Regions from separate parts of the Kocuria sp. MNB10 genome, predicted to be linked through region 1. Evidence: riboswitches for the same ligand, from Rfam matches in the RefSeq annotation. Region 1 holds a riboswitch; the other holds the start of a gene.
What was found. Region 1 has a riboswitch for S-adenosylmethionine ahead of ACW9PK_RS06910 (cobalamin-independent methionine synthase II family protein). Riboswitches for the same ligand answer to the same signal wherever they lie in the genome.

Region 1 (3,454 bases):
TCGCCGCGGCAACGAGGTCATCTGCCTGGCCCGGGTGGAGGGGGCGTTCCCGGTGCGCTCGCACGTGCTCTACGAGGGTCTGCGGTTGCCCCTGGGCGTGGCCTCTGCGGGACTCGCGATCCTCGGTCACCTACCCCCGGACCAATTGGAGACCGCCCTCGCGGACACCCGGGAGGAGCGGACGCGCCTCGGTCCACAGCACGACGACGCTCACGTCCGCCGCCTCGTCGCCCAGGTCCGGGAGGACGGCTGGTCCCTGAACCCCGGACGTATTGTGGAGGGCTCGTGGGGCATGGCGGCCGCGGTGTTCGACGCGACCGGCCAACCCCGCTACGCGCTCTCCCTGACGGGGATCGAACCCCGGTTCACCACGGAACGCAGACCCCGCCTCGGGGCGGCTTTGCTGGACCAGGCCCACAGGCTCTCCGCGGCGCTGCGCGCGGGGGCCACGACCGTGTGAACCGGACGCAGCGGCGTCGTCCCGTACCGTCAGACCCCGCGTCCTCGCACCCCGGAACATCTGTGCCCCGATACCGCACGCGTTGTGCGACTGCGGGTGTTTTTTCGGGACACAGATGTTCGGGCCCTTGGCCGGAGAGGGGCCGTGGAACGCGGGCCATTGCCTCGACACCGAACGGCAGCGAGGGTGGACGCGGCGACGTCGCCCCGCGCTCAGGACGCCGTCCAGCCACCGTCCATCGTGTAGGACGCACCCGTGACCATGCCCGCGGACGGGCCGGCCAGGAACGCGATGAGCTCGCCAACCTCCTCGGGTTCCACGAGGCGCTTGATCGCGGACTCGGTGAGCATGATCTTCTCGATCACCTGGTCCTCGGGGATCCTGTGGGTCGCGGCCTGGTCCTTGATCTGCTTGTCCACGAGCGGGGTGTGCACGTAGCTGGGGTTGACGCAGTTGCTGGTCACACCGTGCTCAGCGCCCTCCAGGGCCACGGTCTTGGACAGCCCTTCGAGCCCGTGCTTGGCCGTGACGTACGCGGATTTGTACGCGGACGCGCGCAGACCGTGGATGGAGGAGACGTTGATGATTCGGCCCCATCCGCGCTCGTACATGTGCGGCAGTGCGGCACGGATCAGCAGGAACGGAGCCTCGAGCATGAGCGTGAGGATGCGGTGGAAGTCCGCGGGGTCGAAGTCCTGCACGGGTGTCACCTTTTGGATCCCCGCGTTGTTGACCAGGATGTCCACGTCCAGGCCCAGTTCGGCGAGCGCGGCGGTGTCCGAGAGGTCCACGACCCAGGCTTCCCCGCCCACCTCGGAGGCCGTCGTCTGAGCGGCTTCTTCATTGATATCCGCGACGACCACGTGGGCGCCGCGGTCCGCGAACGCCTGCACGGCGGCGCGGCCGATCCCGCTGGCCCCACCGGTGACCAGGGCCTTCTTCCCCTCGAGCGATTGCTCCATGACAGCCTCTTTGCGCGTGGACGGTTCTCCTACCGCGTCACGCTACGCCCCGGGGGGCCGCCGGGTCACGATCCGGAACGGACCACCCCGGACCAGCTACGAGTCATGGCCCGCACCGGGGGCCGCCCGGTCACGGAAGCCCCGGTGACCCGAGCCCGAGGGGCCGGGCAGGAGGAACCCGGGGAGCGGCGTCGTCGTCCGACACGCCCCGGCTGGCGTCCACTCCTCGCGATGCTGTTGGATGGAGCAGTACCCATCCAGAGCGGCCGAGAGATCTGGCTCGTGGAAGCCGCAGCAACCGGGGTGACACCGGTGCTAACGCCAGGACCGATGGAAAGGATCAGCACAGCCATGCCCTTGAACACCGATCGCATCCAGACCACCCACGTGGGGTCCCTCCCCCGCACGCCGCAGTTGCTCGAGGCCAACAACCGCTTCCAGGCCGGGGAGATCGACCTGGCGCAGTTGGGTGAGGCGCTGGACGCCGGGGTGATCGACGTCGTGCGCAAGCAGCGGGAGATCGGCCTGGACATCGTCAATGACGGCGAGTACGGCCACACCACGTCCGGCGCCGTGGATTACGGGGCCTGGTGGAACTACTCGTTCCACCGCCTGGGCGGGCTGACCCCCACGGACGAGGACCGCTGGCAGACGGCGGAGACGCTGCGCTCGTCGCCGGGCAACATCGTGCTCACGAGCTTCCCGGACCGCCGCGATCGCTCCAAGTTCCGGGAGGCCTACGAGGATCCCACGGCCGGGGTCCTGGCCCACCGCGCAAGCGTGTCCCAGCCGAAGATCACGGGCCCGCTGACCTACACGGGTCAGGAAGCCGTGGCCGGTGACATCCGCCGGATTAAGGAGGCCATGGCCGAGACCGGGGCCACGCAGGGGTTCGTGGCAGCGCTGTCCCCCGGCTCGTGCGCGCGCGTGAAGAACGAGTACTACGCGAGCGACGAGGAACTGGTCTACGCGTGCGCGGACGTGATGCGCGAGGAGTACAAGGCCATCGTAGACGCCGGGTTGACCGTGCAGATCGACGACCCCTCGATCGCCGAGTCCTGGGACCAGATCAATCCCGAGCCCACCGTGGAGGACTACCTGGCCTTCACCCAGCTGCGCGTGGACGCGCTGAACTACGCACTGCGCGACCTCCCCGAGGAGCAGATCCGCTTCCACCTGTGCTGGGGTTCGTGGCACGGCCCGCACACCACGGACCTCGAGTTCAAGTACCTCGTGGACCTCATGCTCACCATCCGCGCGCAGGGCTACAGCTTCGAGGCGTCCAGCCCGCGCCACGGCCACGAATGGAAGGTCTGGAAGGACCACCAGCTGCCCGAGGGCAAGGTGGTCTACCCCGGTTTCGTCTCCCACTCGACCAACGTGGTGGAGCACCCCGAGCTCGTGGCGGACCGGATCGAGCAGTACGCGTCCGTGGTGGGCAAGGAGAACGTGATCGCCTCCACGGACTGCGGTCTGGGCGGGCGGTTGCACCCGCAGATCGCGCTGGCCAAGCTCGAGTCCCTCGTGGAGGGTGCGCGGATCGCGTCCGAGCGCCTGTTCTGATCAGGCCGCGCGACTGGTCCTGCAGCTTTTAGTCCCACCGCGTCGCTGACCGTTCCGGCTCCCCGATCTTCCCGGACGACGACGCCGCCCGCCCCCTTCCGCTGCGCCCGCACCTTCCACGGTGCGGCACGGCGGGAGGGGGCGTTGCCGTGTCATGAACGCGTCACAACGGCCGGCATGCTGCCCGCCCGGGTGAACGGCCCGGGAAAAATATACGATTTAATACACGAAATGTGTGGCGCGCTTCACATTCTTTCGTACACTTATTTCGAGACCAATCGGTCGGTTATTCCCCTGATCCACTCCGCCACTGGCACCCCACGGACCCCGCGTCCGCCGATCCTGGAGACCCACATGGCATCCACCACCTCAGCGCCCGCTCAGCCGGCGCACACCATGACCCGAGAAGAACGCAAGGTCCTTGCGGGCACCCTCGTGGGCACCACCATCGAGTGGTACGACTTCTTCA
Region 2 (3,454 bases), 950 kb from region 1:
CTCGACACCCTGCCCCCGTTGTCCTCGGTCGTCGCCGGGCTGCCCCTGAAGGAGATGCAGTACAACGGGGTCGCGGAACGCTTCGTGCCCGCGGACGCCACGTGGGAGGCCACGGACGACCGCAACCAGGCGGGGCTGTACCGGATCAACCACCACCACAAGACGCGCTACGCCTACCGCACCGCGGAGGACGTGGTCTCGGGTCACGCCCGTCCCGTGTCCTCGGGGCTCGGCAAGCACCTCGCGGCGCGGGACACCGGCACGGCGTTGGTCAGCTACGATCCCGAGCTGCGGTTGCTCTCCGTGCCCATCGGTGCCGCCCTGCCGGGGCTGTACGCGCGCGCCACGGTGCTGTGCTCGGGGCTGCTGCCCACGCTCGTGGACGAGGACTTCTCCCTGAACTACGGGGACGTCTCCGAGGAGTTCGCGAGCGCCCTCGTGGCCAAGCTGCTGGGCTGACAGTGCCGCCCCGGGCGAACGGGGGGGGGTGTGCTCGTGGGGCCGCGCGGCTGCATTCGGCTGCTGCGCGGCCCTCCCCTACAGTGAGGTGGCGTGCCATGACTAACGGCTGGTAGTAAGGCGCCTCAACCCCGGGTCGTCCGACGTCCGATCCGCATCCCCGACGTGACCACCCACGATTCCTCGTCCACCCGTCACCCATGCCCGGGCTCGTCGCCCGTCGCGGATCCGCCCGCCCCGTCCGGGCCCCTCGCTCTGCGCCACCCCGGTTGCCCGTCAACTGGCGGGTCTTCGTGGCCGCGGCAACCCTGCTTGTCTCGCCGTCCGCCTGGGCTACGGAGGCACCCGAGCACGCCGACGCCGTGATCGGCGGCGTGGTCGCGTGGGTCGCCTCCCGGCTGGGGTGGTTCTACATCCTCACGGCCGCTCTCGTGATCGTGTTCGTGATCCTGGTCGCGGACTGCAGGCACGGCACGATCAAGATGGGCCCGGACCAGGCGAAACCCCAGTTCAACCTGTTCACGGGGTGGGCCATGTACGCCCTGATGGGCATGGCGTTCGGTTACTTCGCCTACCGCTTCGGCATGCCGCTGAGCATCCGCTCCGCTCTCTACCCCCTGATCGGGTGCCGGATCCACGGTGCCGCCGGCGACGCCGTGGACACCGCGGCGCTGCTGGGGACCATCTTTGGGGTGGACAAGGGCATCCGGCGGCTTTCCGAGCTGAGCATCATCCTTGCGATCGGGCTCATGCTGTACGTGCTCATCACCGGGCGCACGGCGTTCCTGCTGGATGCGATCGTCAAGGGCGTGAGCGGATTGCGCGTGGCAGACGCCTCGATAATGCCCGAGCTCGTGACGGTGAACCCGAACATCACGGTCTTCATGATCGGTGAACGCGCCGCCGAGCTGATCGCCCAGGATCGGGATACGACCGCCCACTGAGAACCGGGCGGGAGCGCAGAGAAGCGCTCGACACACGCGTGTGGCCCGGATCCGTTCGGACCCGGGCCACACCGTTCGTGGAGTTCGCGGTCGCGGTGACCGTGTGCGCGTGGACTACGCGGGCATCGGCTCCAGCTTGTAGAAGGACACCCCGCCGGTCACCCGGGAGGCCCCGGGGACCAGGAGTCGGCTGTACTTGGCGCACCACTGGCCGCGCCCCCGTGTGTGCTGTGCGGCCAGCGCGACCTCGCGGGCGTCGTCCGCGAAGTATTCGTGCTGACGACCGTCCGATCCGGTGATCGACACCACGTGCCGGGCGGGGTCCGCCTGGACGGTGACGTCCACCCACTGCTCGCGGGTCTCGGGAAGGGTCTGACGGTCGGGGTGGGATTTCTGCGTTGTCGTGTTCATGATGTCGGGCCTCTGATTTTTCCGGTCGCTTGCCGGAACCACACGTGTGGCCCCGGCCGCTTCGTCATCCAATCCACCCCTGAACCGAGGGTTGGCGTACGCCGAGTTGGAGCTCTGGGCGCGCGGTGACGTCCTTGTCGTTGCGCGGGCGCATCTCGTGAAGCTGCTTCGAGCCTATCCGTGGATTCGGGGGACCAGCCAGGCGCGGACCGAGAATGTCATCAAAACTTAATCAAGCTTCTGTTGAGTAACATCTGGCACCCGGCGGCGGTTCTCATGGGGTGTGCAGGCCGCTGCGGCGCGTGCCGCGCATCCGGGAGGTGACCGTGCGAGCGCGCTCGTAGTGGCCCAGCAACTGCTCGCACACGGCACCCCACGTGCGCTCCTGCACGCACTGGTGGGCGGTGCGCGCGAAGGCGAGGCGTTTGGCGTCGTCGCCCGCGAGGTCCCGGACGCGCTCGCGCAACCCGGCCGGGTCACCCGGGGCGTAGAGCCACCCGTTACGCGAGGAGTCCACGAGGTCCAGGGGGCCGCCGCGGCCCACGGCCACCACTGGGACCCCGGAGGCCATGGCTTCCTGGATGGTCTGGCAGAACGTCTCGTGCTCACCGGGGTGCACGAACACGTCCAGCGACGCCATGGCCGTGGCGAGTTCGGTGCCCGTGAGGAAGCCCTCGAAGTGCGCGTTGGGCAATACCGAGCGCAGCGACTCCTTCCCGGGGCCGGAACCGATGATCACGAGCCGGGTGTCCGGCAGGGCGTCGATCGCGGCGAGGTCCGCGACCTGCTTCTCGGGGGCCAACCGCCCCACGTATCCCACGAGTCGCTTGCCGCCGCCCACGCGCTCGCGCCACGCGTGATCGCGCAGCGCGGGACGGAACCGGCTCGTGTCCACGCCGCGGCGCCACATGTGCACCCGCTGGACGCCGTGCTCGTGGAGCTGGCTGATCGACGCCGTGGAGGGAGCGAGAGTGAGGGCCGCACTGTTGTGCATCGCACGCACGTGGGACCACATGGCGGTCTCCAGCACGGACGCCCCGTACCGGGCGGCGTAACCGGGAACGTCCGTCTGGTACACGGCCACGCACGGCAGGCCCAGACCCTTGGCGGCCTGGATGGCCTGCCAGCCCAGCACGAACGGGGACGCCACGTGCACCACGTCCGGGGCGAAGCGGGCCAGGATGCGCTGCATGCGACTCACGGTGCAGCTCGCCACGCGGACCTCGGGATAGCCCGCGAGCGGCAGGGACGGGATGCGCTCGATCCGCACGCCGTCCACGTGGTCCACCGAGCCCAGGAACAGGGTCTTCTCGTAGGAGGGGGCGATCACCATGGCCTCGTGCCCGTGATCCCGCAGGTGTTCCAGGACGCGGATCACCGAATGAGTGACACCGTTGACGTGGGGGAGGAACTGTTCGGCCACCAATGCGATTCTCACGGTTCCCACTGTGGGCCCGGCGCCTCACGGGGGAGTCACCCGGGGGTGGCCCGCAGGTGAAGTCCGGGCTAACTTCGCTGCCCGTGGTGCGCGGGTGAACGTGAAAAGATGTCCGGTGATGAAACTTCCCTCACTGCCCGGCGTGGTCTCGGGCGTACGCGACCGCTTCACGTCGCACGGTTCGTCCCCCGTGCGCGCCGCC

Region 2: it holds a riboswitch for S-adenosylmethionine, as region 1 does, so the genes downstream of both, ACW9PK_RS02645 (hypothetical protein) here and ACW9PK_RS06910 (cobalamin-independent methionine synthase II family protein) in region 1, are expected to answer to the same signal.

Annotation. Positions count from the first base shown of each region.
Region 1 covers NZ_CM133411.1:1,541,348-1,544,801, reverse strand. The annotation lists gene ACW9PK_RS06920 (IclR family transcriptional regulator) at 1-460, shown strand, start outside; gene ACW9PK_RS06915 (3-hydroxybutyrate dehydrogenase) at 673-1,422, opposite strand; SAM riboswitch class I at 1,673-1,759, shown strand; gene ACW9PK_RS06910 (cobalamin-independent methionine synthase II family protein) at 1,774-2,985, shown strand; gene ACW9PK_RS06905 (MFS transporter) at 3,340-3,454, shown strand, end outside.
Region 2 covers NZ_CM133411.1:590,212-593,665, reverse strand. The annotation lists gene ACW9PK_RS02655 (hypothetical protein) at 1-459, shown strand, start outside; gene ACW9PK_RS02650 (BCCT family transporter) at 753-1,403, shown strand; gene ACW9PK_RS02645 (hypothetical protein) at 1,518-1,814, opposite strand; SAM riboswitch class IV at 1,835-1,977, opposite strand; gene ACW9PK_RS02640 (glycosyltransferase family 4 protein) at 2,089-3,252, opposite strand; gene ACW9PK_RS02635 (cell division protein PerM) at 3,371-3,454, shown strand, end outside.